2 regions of the Streptomyces sp. Inha503 genome follow, and region 2 is predicted to be linked to the other one. Evidence: predicted binding sites of a transcription regulator. Region 2 holds the regulator's gene; the other holds the start of a gene.

Region 1 (7,480 bases), 1.1 Mb from region 2:
ACGACCCGCCCCGGCTCGCCCCGCGCCCGCTCGCCGACCCGTCGCGTCGTCGTTCGGAGGGTTGACGAGCATCGTGGCCGGAAATAGTTTTCGCTGGTGAGTAGCGATCTGAAGGAAACTTTCATGCCTCCTCCGCAGCCCGACGGCACACCACCCGTCACCCCCGTCTCCCCTGCCCCCTCCGTCCCACCGGCCCCACCCGCCCCGGCCGCCCTCGCCGCCAAGGTCCGCACGTTAGCTCCCTCCATGACCCGCTCCATGCACCGCGTCGCCGAAGCCGTGGCGGGCGATCCGGCCGGTTGCGCGGCGCTCACCGTCACCGGGCTCGCCGAGCGGACCGGCACCAGTGAGGCCACCGTCGTCCGCACCTCCCGGCTGCTCGGCTACCCCGGATACCGGGATCTGCGCCTCGCGCTCGCCGCGCTCGCCGCCCAGCAGGCCGCCGGCCGGGCACCGGCCGTCACCGCGGACATCGCGGTGGACGATCCGATCGCCGACGTGGTCACCAAGCTGGCGCGGGAGGAGCAGCAGTGTCTGGCCGACACCGCCGCCGGGCTGGACACCAGCCAGGTCGAGGCGGCCGTCTCGGCACTGGCCACCGCCCGCCGGATCGATGTGTACGGGGTCGGGGCGTCCAGCCTGGTCGGCCAGGACCTGGTCCAGAAGCTGCTGCGCATCGGGCTGATAGCCCACGCCCACGCCGATCCGCACCTCGCGGTCACCAACGCGGTCCAGCTGCACTCCGGCGACGTCGCCATCGCGATCACCCACTCCGGGCGTACGACGGACGTCATCGAACCGCTACGGGTGGCCTTCGAGCACGGGGCGACCACCGTCGCGATCACGGGGCGGCCGAACGGAGAGGTCGCTCAGTACGCGGACCTGGTGCTCACCACCTCCACGGCCCGCGAGAGCGAGCTGCGCCCGGCGGCCATGTCCAGCCGGACCAGCCAGCTGCTGGTGGTGGACTGCCTGTTCATAGGGGTCGCCCAGCGGACGTACGAATCGGCGGCGCCCGCGCTCTCCGCGTCGTACGAGGCGCTCGCGCACCGCCACGATCCGCGTCCCGGGCACCGCTGAGCCCCGCCGGTCCCGCCCGACGGCCCTGCCCGATGGTCCCGTCCGCCGAGGCCACCCTCGCGTTCCCACCCCCACCCTCACGCTGACGTACCGGAAAGAGCCGCTTCGCCATGACTACCGCCGACTCCGCACGGCTCCGCGCCCAGCTCGACACCCTGACCACCGAGGCGTTCCGCCCCGAACTCGCCGAGATCGACCGGCTCGAAACCCTTGAGATCGCCCGGATCATGAACGCGGAGGACGCCGCCGTCCCCACCGCCGTCGCCGGTCAGCTGCCCAGCATCGCCGCCGCCATCGACGCCATCGCCGTACGGATGTCCCGTGGCGGCCGCCTCCTCTATACGGGCGCGGGCACCGCCGGACGGCTCGGGGTGCTCGACGCCAGCGAGTGCCCGCCCACCTTCAACACCCGGCCCGAGCAGGTCGTCGGGGTGATCGCGGGCGGCCCGGACGCCGTGGTGACCTCGGTCGAGGGCGCGGAGGACAGCGCGGAGATGGCCGCCCGGGACCTCGACCGGCTGGGCATCGGGCCCGACGACACCGTGGTCGGCGTCTCGGCCTCCGGCCGCACCCCGTACGCCGTGGGCGCGGTCGAGCACGCCCGGCGGTGCGGTGCGCTCACCGTCGGGCTGTCCTGCAACGCCGGTTCGGCGCTCGCCGCCGCGGCCGACCACGGCATCGAGGTCATCGTGGGGCCGGAGCTGCTCACCGGCTCGACCCGGCTGAAGGCGGGTACGGCCCAGAAGCTGGTGCTCAACATGATCTCGACCATCACCATGATCCGGCTGGGCAAGACCTTCGGGAACCTGATGGTCGATGTGCGCGCCTCCAACGACAAGCTGCGCGCGCGTTCGCGGAGGATCGTCTTCCTGGCGACCGGCGCCTCCGACGAGCGGATCGAAAGCGCGCTGGCGGCCACGGACGGCGAGGTGAAGAACGCGATCCTCACCATCCTGGGCGAGGTGGACGCCCCGACCGCCGAGAAGCTCCTCGCCGAGGCACACGGCCATCTGCGCGCCGCCCTGGAGGCGGCCACGGGGTAAGCCCCTCAGCTGGGCACGTGGCCCTGGATACGCCGTCGGGGCGGCACCCCTGGGAGAGGGTGCCGCCCCGACGTCTGGACGGTACGACCGACCGGCGAGCGAACGCGCCGAGTCGATCAGAAGTCCATGTCACCGCCCGGCATGCCGCCCGGAGCGCCCGCCGGGGCGGCCTTCTCCGGCTTGTCGGCGATGACGGCCTCGGTGGTGAGGAACAGCGCGGCGATCGACGCGGCGTTCTGGAGCGCGGAGCGCGTGACCTTGGCCGGGTCGATGATGCCCTCGGCGATCAGGTCCACGTACTCACCGGTCGCGGCGTTGAGGCCGTGACCCGGGGTCAGGTTGCGCACCTTCTCGACCACGACGCCGCCCTCGAGACCGGCGTTGACCGCGATCTGCTTCAGCGGGGCCTCCAGGGCCAGGCGCACGGCCTGGGCACCGGTGGCCTCGTCGCCCTCGAGCTCCAGCTTCTCGAAGACCGAGACGGTCTGGAGCAGGGCCACGCCACCACCGGCGACGATGCCCTCCTCGACGGCGGCCTTGGCGTTGCGCACCGCGTCCTCGATGCGGTGCTTGCGCTCCTTGAGCTCGACCTCGGTGGCGGCACCGGCCTTGATGACGGCCACGCCGCCGGCCAGCTTCGCCAGGCGCTCCTGGAGCTTCTCACGGTCGTAGTCCGAGTCCGAGGACTCGATCTCGGCGCGGATCTGGTTGACGCGGCCCTGCACCTGCTCGGTGTCGCCGGCGCCGTCCACGATCGTGGTCTCGTCCTTGGTGACCGTGATCTTGCGGGCACGGCCGAGCAGGTCGAGACCGGCGTTCTCCAGCTTGAGGCCGACCTCCTCGGAGATGACGGTGCCACCGGTAAGGATGGCGATGTCACCGAGCATGGCCTTACGGCGGTCACCGAAGCCCGGCGCCTTGACGGCGACGGACTTGAAGGTGCCACGGATCTTGTTGACGACCAGGGTCGCCAGGGCCTCGCCCTCGACGTCCTCGGCGATGATCAGCAGCGGCTTGCCCGACTGCATGACCTTCTCGAGCAGCGGGAGGAGGTCCTTCACGCTGCTGATCTTGGAGTTGACGATCAGGATGTACGGGTCGTCGAGCGACGCCTCCATACGCTCCATGTCCGTCGCGAAGTACGGGGAGATGTAGCCCTTGTCGAAGCGCATGCCCTCGGTGAGCTCGAGCTCGAGCCCGAAGGTCTGCGACTCCTCGACGGTGATGACACCTTCCTTGCCGACCTTGTCCATCGCCTCGGCGATGAGCTCACCGATCTGGGTGTCGGCGGCGGAGATGGAGGCGGTGGAGGCGATCTGCTCCTTGGTCTCCACGTCCTTGGCCTGCTCGAGCAGCTGGGCGGAGACGGCCTCGACGGCCTTCTCGATACCACGCTTGAGCGCCATCGGGTTGGCGCCCGCGGCGACGTTGCGGAGGCCCTCCTTGACCAGCGCCTGGGCGAGGACGGTCGCGGTCGTCGTGCCGTCACCGGCGACGTCGTCCGTCTTCTTCGCGACCTCCTTGACCAGCTCGGCGCCGATCTTCTCGTACGCGTCCTCGAGCTCGATCTCCTTGGCGATGGAAACACCATCGTTGGTGATCGTGGGGGCGCCCCACTTCTTCTCGAGGACGACGTTACGGCCCTTGGGGCCGAGGGTGACCTTGACGGCGTCGGCGAGCTGGTTCATCCCGCGCTCGAGGCCGCGCCGCGCCTCCTCGTCGAACGCGATGATCTTGGCCATGTGAAGTGGTCCTCCCAGAGACGGGGTGGATTGCTCCGGACCGCGCTGGCGCCCGCGACGGACGGCCTACCTGCCGCGCGGTTCCTTACCCCGCATGGCCTGGCGGGCCTCACCGACCCGGTCCTTCTGTCACTCTCAACGTCAGAGTGCTAACGCCAATGATTAGCACTCGGACCCAGTGAGTGCAAGCGCCCGTAGGGCGGCAGAAGCGCCCGAAGGGGGCGGTAGGGCACAGGAGGCCATGGCGCCAGGCATGCCGAAGGGTCCGTATCCTGTTCGGGACACGGACCCTACGGACTTGTTCGTTTCAGCTGCGTCGCGTCGGCGCGTCAGCCTACGGCCACGCGGACCATGTCGGCCTGCGGGCCCTTCTGGCCCTGCGAGATCTCGAACTCGACCCGCTGGCCTTCCTCGAGGGTGCGGTACCCGTCCATCTGGATCGCGCTGTAGTGGACGAACACGTCCGCACCACCGTCGACCGCGATGAAGCCGTACCCCTTCTCCGCGTTGAACCACTTGACGGTGCCCTGAGCCATTCCTAACTCCCCTATTGCTGGCCCTTGCGCAGGACCGCACTCCGCGGACCCGGGTCAGACCTCACCCCCCGGATGTGGGGGGTGTGCGCCGGAACGCGTCGACCGCCGCTGAATGTATCCGTCCCAACGCCCTCTGCAACAGGTCAATCGGACGAGAATTCTTGGCACGGTCGAACGGTTAAAAGTGAGGAATTATGTGAAGTTCGGGCAAGCCGGGCCGGACATAAGGAACCAACCCGACAATTCGCGCTCACACTTTACGCACAACTTGACGAGTTCTCATATGTGGCTCCGACCCCGGAGCCGTCGGGGAATCCGGGCAACTGTATCGCGATTCCACAGACGGAATCGCCCCGTCCGGTTGTCCCCGGACGGGGCGATGCCAAAGGTGAGGAGGGGTGAGCGGGTGGACGCGGGGTCAGCAGCCGCCCGCGACCGCCGGGATGATCGAGATCCCGGCGCCGTCCGGGGTCGCCGTGGCCAGGCCGTCGGCGAAGCGGACGTCGTCGTCGTTGACGTAGACGTTCACGAAGCGGCGGAGCTTGCCGGTGTCGTCCAGGACGCGGGCCGAGATGCCCGCGTGGTTCTTCTCCAGGTCCGCCAGGACCTCGGCCAGGGTCGCGCCCTCGGCGGGGACCTCGGCCTGGCCGCCGGTGTAGGTGCGCAGGATGGTCGGGATTCGGACGTTGACGCTCATGCGAGTCCAGCCTCTCGGAACGAGTCAAGGGTGGGGCGGATGATGGCGGAGGGACCCGTGGTGGGGGCCACCGCGTCGAGGGTCTTGAGGCCGTCGCCCGTGTTGAGCACGACGGTGGTCAGGGACGGGTCGAGCAGACCGTCCTCGATCAGCTTCTTGGTCACGCCGACGGTCACGCCGCCCGCGGTCTCCGCGAAGATCCCCTCGGTGCGGGCCAGCAGCTTGATGGCGTCGACGATCTGCTCGTCGTTCACGTCCTCCACCGCGCCGCCCGTACGGCGGGCGATGTCCAGGACGTACGGGCCGTCCGCGGGGTTGCCGATGGCCAGCGACTTGGCGATGGTCCGCGGCTTCTGCGGCCGGACGACGTCATGGCCGGCCTTGAAGGCGACGGAGACCGGGGAGCAGCCCTCGGCCTGGGCGCCGAAGATCTTGTAGGGCCGGTCCTCGACCAGACCGATCGCGATCAGCTCCTTCAGCCCCTTGTCGATCTTGGTGAGCTGGGAGCCGGAGGCGATCGGGACGACGATCTGGTCCGGCAGCCGCCAGCCGAGCTGCTCGCAGATCTCGTACGCCAGGGTCTTGGAGCCCTCGCCGTAGTACGGCCGCAGATTGACGTTGACGAAGCCCCAGCCCTCGCCCGCCGGGTCACCGATCAGCTCGCTGCAAAAGCGGTTGACGTCGTCGTAGTTGCCCTCGATGCCGACCAGCTCACCGCCGTAGACCGCGGCCATGACGACCTTGCCCGCCTCCAGGTCGTGCGGGATGAAGACGCAGGAGCGGAAGCCCGCGCGGGCGGCCGCGGCGCCCACCGCGCCGGCGAGGTTGCCGGTGGAGGAGCAGGAGAGGGTGGTGAAGCCGAAGGTGCGGGCGGCCTGGACGGCGATGGCGACGACCCGGTCCTTGAAGGAGTGGGTCGGGTTCCCGGAGTCGTCCTTGATGTGCAGCTCACCGGTGACGCCGAGCTCACGGGCGAGGTTGTCGGCCTTGACCAGCTTGGTGAAGCCGGGGTTCAGGCTCGGCAGGTCCGCCACGTCCGCCGGGACGGGCAGCAGCGGGGCGTAGCGCCAGATGCTGTTCGGGCCGGCCTCGATCCGCCGGCGCAGCCCCTCCACGTCGCCGGCCGGGAGCTCGTACGCGACCTCGAGGGGGCCGAAACAGGACTCGCACGCGAAGATCGGACCCAGTTCGAACCGCTCACCGCACTCCCGGCAGGACAATGCGACGGCGGGGCCGAAGGCACCGGAGGCGGAGGAAGTGGTTGAGCTTTCTACTGACTGCACAGCCATGGATGGCGAGGCCCTTTCTCCTCATCTTCCTCGCGACGCATTTCGCCACGAGACGGAATTGGCACCTTCCCGAGCTGGGAGCCTCGCTGCGGAACGCGAGATCAGCTGGAGGGTTGCCGGGGCTTCAACGGGCCGTTCCCTCTGCCCCTCTGGATGAGCGGTATGGCGCCGGGCGGACCCGGGGCGTTTGTCGGCACGGGCTTCGCCGGTACCTCGGTACCTCGGTAAACACCGAGGTCGACCCCGACATACGACGGCCATGTGCGTTGTTCAAGACTGTAACCGAAGGCCCGGATGGTTGAGCTAGCCGTCCGATGCGCGAGATGGATCACAGCGATCACAGCAGGGGAGACACACAGGTGCTGGATGAGGTGGAGCGCTGGCTGAAGCGTCGCTCCTGGTCTGCCGACGACCGTCCGCTGGATCGCCTGCTGGCCGCGAAGCGGGCCTCGGCGGCGACGGTGAGCGTGGTCCTGCCCGCCCTGAACGAGGAGGCCACGGTCGGCGAGATCGCCGACACGATCCGGCGTGAGCTGATGGGCGAGGCGACACCGCTGGTGGACGAGCTGGTGGTGCTGGACTCCGGCTCCACGGACCGCACCGCCGAGGTCGCCGCGGCGGCGGGCGCCACCGTCGTCCCCCGCGACTCGCTGCTGCCCCGGCTGCCCGCGCTGCCCGGCAAGGGCGAGGTGCTGTGGCGGTCCCTGCTCGCCACGAGCGGCGACATCGTCTGCTTCATCGACGCCGACCTGCGGGAATTCGAACCGCGCTTTGTCTCGGGGATCGTCGGTCCGCTGCTGACCGACCCCACGCTGGAACTGGTCAAGGGCATGTACGACCGCCCGCTCGGCGAGGTGGCGGGCCAGGGCGGCCGGGTCACCGAGCTGGTCGCCCGCCCGCTGCTGAATCTGCACTGGCCCCAGTTGGCCGGATTCGTCCAGCCGCTGGGCGGGGAGTACGCGGCGCGCCGCTCGCTGCTGGAGCGGCTGCCCTTCCCGGTCGGCTACGGCGTCGAGCTCGGGATGCTGGTCGACGCGCTGCACACGGTGGGGCTCGACGCGCTCGGCCAGGTGGACATCGGGGTGCGCAAACA
Region 2 (7,480 bases):
TGACGCCCGGGGAAACGCTGCTCTGTGTGACGGACGGGGTGACGGAGCACCGATCGGGCGACCGGCAGTTCGACGACGAGGACGGCTTGGCGGCGGCGTTCGCGCTGTGCGGAGGGCTGAGCGCGCGGCAGGTCGCGGAGCGGGTGCGCCGGGCGGTGGACGACTTCGCGGCGGAGCCGCCGGACGACGATCTGGCGATGCTGGTCCTGAAGGTGCTCTAGGGATGCTCTAGGTGCGCTGTCCGGCGGGTCGTGACGCCTGCGGCGGGCTGTTCCCCTCCCCGCCCCTTCCCGAAACTGGGGCTCCGCCCCAGACCCCGGGAGGGGCGGGGAGGGGAAGTATCGCTATGCGGCTCCGCCGCGTGGTCCGCCGGACACCTCGTAGGCCCGGTCGCCTGGGGCCGTGGGGTCCGGCCGCCGGGGGCCGCCGCGGCTGGGCGCCGTCTCGTGGTCCCTGGTGGCGCCGGTCGTGCCGGACAATGGGGGCATGCCTTCCGTATTGCCTGATGGTGAGCCCATGCCCGAGGACGGCGCACTGCCCGCGACCGCTTTGGCGGGGGTGGAGCGGCGGCCGCTGGGGTTCTATCTGCACGTGCCGTACTGCGCCACCCGCTGCGGCTACTGCGACTTCAACACCTACACCGCCAGTGAGCTGCGCGGTTCCGGCGGTGTGCTCGCCTCGCGGGACAACTACGCCGAGCAGGTCGTCGAGGAGGTACGGCTGGCGCGGAAGGTGCTGGGGGACGACCCGCGGACCGTGGAGACCGTGTTCGTCGGCGGCGGGACCCCGACCCTGCTCGCGGCGGCGGACCTCGGGCGGATGCTGGGGGCGATCCGGGACGAGTTCGGGCTGGCCGAGGGGGCCGAGGTCACGACCGAGGCCAATCCGGAGTCGGTCGATCCGCGGTATCTGGCGGAGCTGCGGGAGGCGGGGTTCAACCGGATCTCCTTCGGGATGCAGAGCGCCCGGCAGCACGTCCTGGAGGTGCTGGACCGCAACCACACCCCGGGCCGTCCGGAGGCGTGTGTGGCCGAGGCGCGGGCGGCCGGTTTCGGCCATGTGAACCTGGACCTGATCTACGGGACGCCCGGCGAGAGCGACGCGGACTGGCGGGCCTCCCTGGAGGCTGCCCTCGGGGCGGGCCCGGACCATGTGTCGGCGTATGCGCTGATCGTGGAGGAGGGCACTCAGCTGGCGCGGCGGATCCGGCGCGGCGAGGTGCCGATGACCGACGACGATGTGCACGCGGACCGCTATCTGATCGCCGAGGAGACCCTTACGGCTGCCGGGTTCGCCTGGTACGAGGTCTCCAACTGGGCCACCTCGCCCGCCGGGCGCTGCCGCCACAACGAGCTGTACTGGCGCGGCGCCGACTGGTGGGGCGCGGGCCCCGGCGCACACAGCCATGTGGGCGGTGTGCGGTGGTGGAACGTGAAGCACCCCGGGGCGTACGCGCAGGCCCTGGGCGAGGGCCGGTCGCCCGGCGCGGGCCGGGAGCTGCTGTCCGCCGAGGAGCGCCGGGTGGAGCGGATCCTGCTGGAGCTGCGGCTGGCCGAGGGCTGCCCGCTGGAGCTGCTGCGGCCGGCCGGGGCGGCGGCCGCGGCACGGGCCCTGGAGGACGGTCTGCTGGAACCGGAGCCGTACGGGCGCGGGCAGGCCGTGCTCACGCTCCGGGGGCGGCTGCTGGCGGATGCGGTGGTGCGGGACCTGGTGGACTGAGGCGGGGGCCGTCAGCCCTGGGGAGCCGTCACGAAGTCGATCAATTCCTCGACTCGTCCCAGGAGCTCCGGCTGGAGGTCCTTGTAGGAGTGGACCGAGGACAGGATCCGCTGCCAGGCGGCCCCGGTGTTCTCCGGCCAGCCCAGGGCGCGGCAGACGCCCTTCTTCCAGTCCTGGCCGTGCGGCACCGCCGGCCAGGCCGGGATGGAGAGGGAGGACGGCTTCACGGCCTCCCAGATGTCGATGTAGGGGTGGCCGAGAACCAGCACATGCTCGCCGGTGACCTGTGCGGCGATACGGGACTCCTTGGAGCCCGTCACCAGATGGTCGACGAGGACGCCGAGCCGGGCGTCCGGGCCGGGGGCGAAGTCCTCGACGATGGCGGGCAGGTCGTCGACGCCCTCCAGGTACTCCACGACGACGCCCTCGATGCGCAGATCGTCGCCCCAGACCCGCTCGACCAGCTCCGCGTCATGGCGCCCCTCGACATAGATGCGCCCCGCGCGGGCGACCCTCGCACGGGCTCCCGGCACGGCGATCGACCCCGAGGCCGTGCGCTGGGGCGCGCTGGGGGCGGCCGCACGCGGGCGTACGAGGGTGACGACGCGACCCTCGAGCAGAAAACCGCGCGGCTCCATGGGGAAGACGCGATGTTTGCCGAAGCGGTCCTCCAGAGTGACCGTCGGCCCCTGGGCGGTCTTCTCGCAGCGGATCACGGCACCACAGAATCCGGTGCTGACCTCCTCCACGACGAGGTCCGGTTCGGCGGGGACCTCGGGGGCGGGCCGCTGCCGCTTCCAGGGCGGGGTCAGGTCCGGGTCGTACTGTCGCATCCGGATGACGATAGCGCGCGACGGAGGCCCGCTCCCGCAGGCGCACAACTAGGCGAACGACTAGAGCGAGGGTCAGCCGGACACGCCGAAGCGGGCGGCCAGTTCGTCGCGTTGGGTCCGTACGAACGCGGCGTCCACCACGGAGCCGTGCCCCGGTACGTACCGCGCGTCCGGGCCGCCGAGGGCGAGCAGCCGGTCGAGCGCGGCGGGCCAGTGGCCGGGGATCGCGTCGGGCCCGGCCTGGGGCGTGCCGGACTCCTCCACCAGATCGCCGCAGAAGACCACCTCGGGTCGGCCGGACACCAGGACGGCCAGGTCGTGGGCGGTGTGGCCGGGCCCCACATTGGCCAGCAGCACCGTACGGTCGCCGAGGTCGAGGGTGAGCTCCCCGCAGACCAGGTGGTGCGGGGAGGCCATATGGTCCACGGCCTCGGTGGCGGCGTCCCGGTCCACTCCGTGGCGGATCGCGTCCTCGCGCAGCGTCTCCCGCTCACGGCGCAGCAGCTCGTCCAGTCCCGTGGCCCCGTAGACCTCGCAGCCCGCGAAGGCGGCCGAGCCCAGGACGTGGTCGAAGTGCGGATGGGTGAGCGCGATCCGGGTGGGGCGGCGGCCGGTCAGCCGGGTGATCCCGGAGCGCAGCTCGGCCCCGGCGCGCAGGGTCGCGCCGGTGTCCACGACGAGGATGTCGGTCCGTCCGACGACCACGCCGACCGTCTCGTCCCACTCCGGCATCCGACGGCGGGCCACACCGGGCGCGAGCCGCTCCCAGCCCGCCTCTTCCCAACACGTCTCCATACCGCGACGCTAGCTCAACGGGGATGGGGGAGAGTTGCTGCCAGCGGCGGCTCTTGCCCATGCCACCGCCCCCCGCCGTACACTGGCGGAGGGGTTCTGGCACTCGTGCCCGGTGAGTGCCAGGCGGACGACCTGATGAGACCGCTGGACTGGAGGTGCGCGGGGTGCTCAGCGAACGCAGACTCGAGGTGCTGCGTGCCATTGTCCAGGACTATGTGGGGACGGAGGAGCCGGTCGGCTCCAAGGCGCTCACCGAGCGGCACCGGCTGGGCGTCTCCCCGGCCACGGTGCGTAACGACATGGCCGCTCTGGAGGACGAGGGCTTCATCGCCCAGCCGCATACCAGCGCCGGGCGGATCCCCACGGACAAGGGCTATCGCCTCTTCGTGGACAAGCTGGCCGGAGTCAAGCCGCTGTCCAGCCCGGAGCGGCGGGCCATTCAGAACTTCCTGGACGGTGCGGTCGACCTCGACGACGTGGTGGGGCGCACGGTCCGGCTGCTGGCGCAGCTGACCCGGCAGGTGGCGGTGGTGCAGTATCCGTCGCTGACCCGTTCGACGGTGCGCCATGTGGAGCTGCTTCCGCTGGCCCCGGCCCGGGTGATGCTGGTGCTGATCACCGACACCGGCCGGGTGGAGCAGCGCATGGTCGACTGCCCCGCCCCGGTCACCGAGGATTCGCTCGCCGATCTGCGTGCCCGGCTCAACAGCCGGGTCGTGGGGCGGCGTTTCGCGGATGTGCCGCAGTTGGTGCAGGATCTTCCGGAGTCCTTCGAACAGGAGGACCGGGGGACCGTCTCGATCGTACTGGCGACCTTGCTCGAGACGCTCGTGGAGGAGACCGAGGAGCGGCTGATGATCGGCGGCACCGCGAACCTCACGCGTTTCGTGCATGATTTCCCCCTGACGATCCGGCCCGTTCTGGAGGCACTCGAGGAGCAGGTCGTCCTCCTCAAGTTGCTGGGCGAGGCCAAGGACTCGGGTATGACCGTGCGGATCGGGCATGAGAATGCTCACGAGGGGCTCACCGCCACCTCGGTCGTCGCGGTCGGCTACGGTTCCGGCGACGAGGCGGTCGCCAAACTCGGCGTGGTCGGACCGACCCGCATGGATTACCCCGGAACGATGGGAGCGGTACGCGCAGTGGCACGTTACGTCGGACAAATCCTGGCGGAGTCGTAAGTGGCGACGGACTACTACGCAGTCCTGGGCGTGCCTCGTGATGCCTCGCAGGACCAGATCAAGAAGGCATTCCGGCGGCTCGCCCGCGAGCTGCATCCGGACGTGAACCCGGATCCGAAGACCCAGGAGCGGTTCAAGGAGATCAACGCCGCTTATGAGGTCTTGTCGGACCCGCAGAAGAAGCAGGTCTACGACCTGGGCGGGGACCCGAACGCGGGGCCGGGCGGCGGTGGCGCCGGCGGCTTCGGCGCGGGTTTCGGCAACTTCTCCGACATCATGGACGCGTTCTTCGGCACCGCCTCGCAGCGCGGTCCGCGTTCCAGGACCCGGCGCGGTCAGGACGCGATGATCCGGCTGGACGTGGAGCTCAGCGAGGCCGCGTTCGGGACCACGAAGGACATCCAGGTCGACACCGCGGTCGTCTGCACGACGTGCAGCGGCGAGGGCGCGGCGCCGGGCACCTCGGCGCAGACCTGTGACATGTGCCGTGGCCGCGGTGAGGTCTCCCAGGTGACGCGGTCCTTCCTGGGCCAGGTCATGACCTCACGGCCGTGCCCCCAGTGCCAGGGCTTCGGCACCGTGGTGCCGACCCCGTGCCCGGAGTGCGCGGGCGACGGCCGGATCCGCTCGCGGCGCACCCTTACGGTGAAGATCCCCGCCGGCGTGGACAACGGCACCAGGATCCAGCTGGCCGGTGAGGGCGAGGTCGGCCCGGGCGGCGGCCCGGCGGGCGACCTGTACGTGGAGATCCATGAGGTGCCGCACCCCGTCTTCCAGCGGCGCGGCGACGATATGCACTGCACGGTGACGATTCCGATGACCGCGGCGGCCCTGGGCACCAAGGTGCCGCTGGAGACGTTGGACGGCCTGGAGGAGATCGACATCCGGCCCGGCACCCAGTCCGGCCAGTCGGTCCCGCTGCACCAGCGCGGCGTCACCCATCTGCGGGGCGGCGGCCGGGGCGACCTGATCGTGCACGTCGAGGTGACCACCCCGACCAAGCTCGACCCGGAGCAGGAGGAGCTGCTGCGGCGGCTGTCCAAGCTGCGCGGCGAGGAGCGCCCAACCGGCGAGTTCAAGCCGGGGCAGCAAGGGCTGTTCTCGCGCTTGAAGGATGCGTTCAACGGGCGGTAGGCGCTTCGGCCGGGGGTGCGGGGGTTGGCCCCCGGGGGAGTGCGGCAAGCCGGGGCAGCAAGGGCTGTTCTCGCGCTTGAAGGACGCGTTCAACGGGCGCTGAGCAGGTCGGAGGAGGTCCGCTACGGTTCGGGCAGCGCCCCGAAGGGGCGCGGGGCTGTTTCGATGTGCGGCTCGGCCGCGTGGGCGCGACCAGCCACGACGGCGCCGCAGTCGGCCGCCGAGGCATCGCGGCACTTCCAGCGGAGCGCTTCGGCCGGGAAACGGCTCGCGGCGCCCTTGATCCGGTGGTGAGCCGGTGCGGAGGGCATGACACGATGTGGCCATGTCCTCCGCGCTGACCGATCTCTACCGGTACCCGATCGTGCAGGCGCCGATGGCGGGTGGAGCCTCCTGCCCGCAGCTCGCCGCCACCGTCTCCGAGGCCGGTGGCCTCGGTTTCCTCGCCGCCGGCTACAAGACGCCGGAGGCGATGTATGAGGAGATCAAACAGCTGCGGGGGCTGACCGACCGGCCCTTCGGCATCAATCTGTTCATGCCGCAGCCGCCCAACCCGGACCCGGCCGCCGTCGCGGCCTACGGCGAGCGGCTCGCGGGCGAGGCGGCCTGGTACGAGACCCCGCTGGGCGACCCGGAGTCGGGCTCGGACGACGCGTACGACGCCAAGCTGGCCGTGCTCCTCGACAACCCGGTTCCGGTCGTCTCGTTCACCTTCGGCTGCCCGACCCGCGCCGTCCTCGACGCCCTCGCCAAGGTCGGCACCCGTACGGTCGTGACCGTGACCTCGCCCGTCGAGGCGCAGACCGCCCAGTGGGCGGGCGCCGACGCCGTCTGTGTGCAGGGCGTGGAGGCAGGCGGCCACCAGGGCACGTACAGCAATGACCCGGCCGCGGACGGGATGGGCGTCGGGCTCGGGCTGCTGTCGCTGATCACGCTGGTCCGTGAGTACGTCCAGATCCCGATCATCGCGGCGGGCGGGATCATGCGCGGTTCGCAGATCGCCGCGGCGCTGGCCGCGGGCGCGGTCGCGGCCCAGCTGGGGACCGCGTTCCTGGTGTGCCCCGAGTCCGGGGCGAACGCCCTGCACAAGCAGGCGATGACGGATCCGCTGTTCGGCCGCACCGAGCTGACCCGCGCCTTCTCAGGGCGCCCGGCCCGGGGCCTGGTCAACCGCTTCATGCGTGAGCACAGCCCGTACGCGCCCGCCGCCTACCCCCAGTTGCACCACCTGACCTCCGGCCTCCGTAAGGCGGCCGCGAAGGCGGGCGACCCCCAGGGGATGGCGCTGTGGGCCGGGCAGGGCCACCGGCTGGCGCGTGACCTGCCCGCCGCGCGGCTGGTGGACACGCTCGCGGTGGAACTCGACGCGGCGCGGGCCGCGTTGGGCCTTCAGCCCCAGCGGGGTGCGGTGTCGTGACCGCCCCGGTGTTCGTGGCCGACTCCCTGGCGGGGGCGGCCGCGGGGGCCCGGGTCCGGCTGGAGGGCCCGGAGGGGCGCCACGCGGTGTCCGTAAGGCGGCTGCGCGTCGGTGAGCCCGTGGTGCTGACGGACGGTCACGGTACGGGCGTCCAGGGCACCGTGGCGGCCGTCGAGGGCAAGGACCGGCTCGAGGTCGCGGTGGACGAGGTGCGCCGGGAGACCGCCCCGGACCCGAGGATCACCGTGGTCCAGGCGCTGCCCAAGGGCGACCGGGGCGAGCTGGCGGTGGAGACCATGACGGAGACCGGTGTGGACGCCGTCGTGCCGTGGTCGGCCGCCCGCTGCATCACCCAGTGGAAGGGCGAGCGCGGCCTCAAGGCGCTCGGCAAGTGGCGGTCG

What was found. Region 2 encodes HrcA, which represses chaperone genes, less so after heat shock. Its sites were predicted from a motif close to TTNGCACTCNGNNNNNCNGAGTGCNAA; they were not measured.
Region 1: the regulator HrcA is predicted to act here: its motif matches at 4,028-4,054, upstream of groL (chaperonin GroEL).

The regions. Positions count from the first base shown of each region.
Region 1 covers NZ_CP178360.1:5,828,438-5,835,917, forward strand. The annotation lists gene ACJX2R_RS23940 (MurR/RpiR family transcriptional regulator) at 97-1,080, shown strand; gene murQ (N-acetylmuramic acid 6-phosphate etherase) at 1,191-2,123, shown strand; gene groL (chaperonin GroEL) at 2,240-3,865, opposite strand; gene ACJX2R_RS23955 (cold-shock protein) at 4,195-4,401, opposite strand; gene ACJX2R_RS23960 (MoaD/ThiS family protein) at 4,820-5,098, opposite strand; gene thrC (threonine synthase) at 5,095-6,387, opposite strand; SAM riboswitch class I at 6,406-6,547, opposite strand; gene ACJX2R_RS23970 (glucosyl-3-phosphoglycerate synthase) at 6,747-7,480, shown strand, end outside.
Region 2 covers NZ_CP178360.1:4,690,289-4,697,768, reverse strand. The annotation lists gene ACJX2R_RS19735 (SpoIIE family protein phosphatase) at 1-221, shown strand, start outside; gene hemW (radical SAM family heme chaperone HemW) at 487-1,719, shown strand; gene ACJX2R_RS19725 (DUF3097 domain-containing protein) at 1,731-2,552, opposite strand; gene ACJX2R_RS19720 (MBL fold metallo-hydrolase) at 2,625-3,347, opposite strand; gene hrcA (heat-inducible transcriptional repressor HrcA) at 3,512-4,528, shown strand; gene dnaJ (molecular chaperone DnaJ) at 4,529-5,662, shown strand; gene ACJX2R_RS19705 (hypothetical protein) at 5,785-5,973, opposite strand; gene ACJX2R_RS19700 (nitronate monooxygenase) at 5,988-7,079, shown strand; gene ACJX2R_RS19695 (16S rRNA (uracil(1498)-N(3))-methyltransferase) at 7,076-7,480, shown strand, end outside.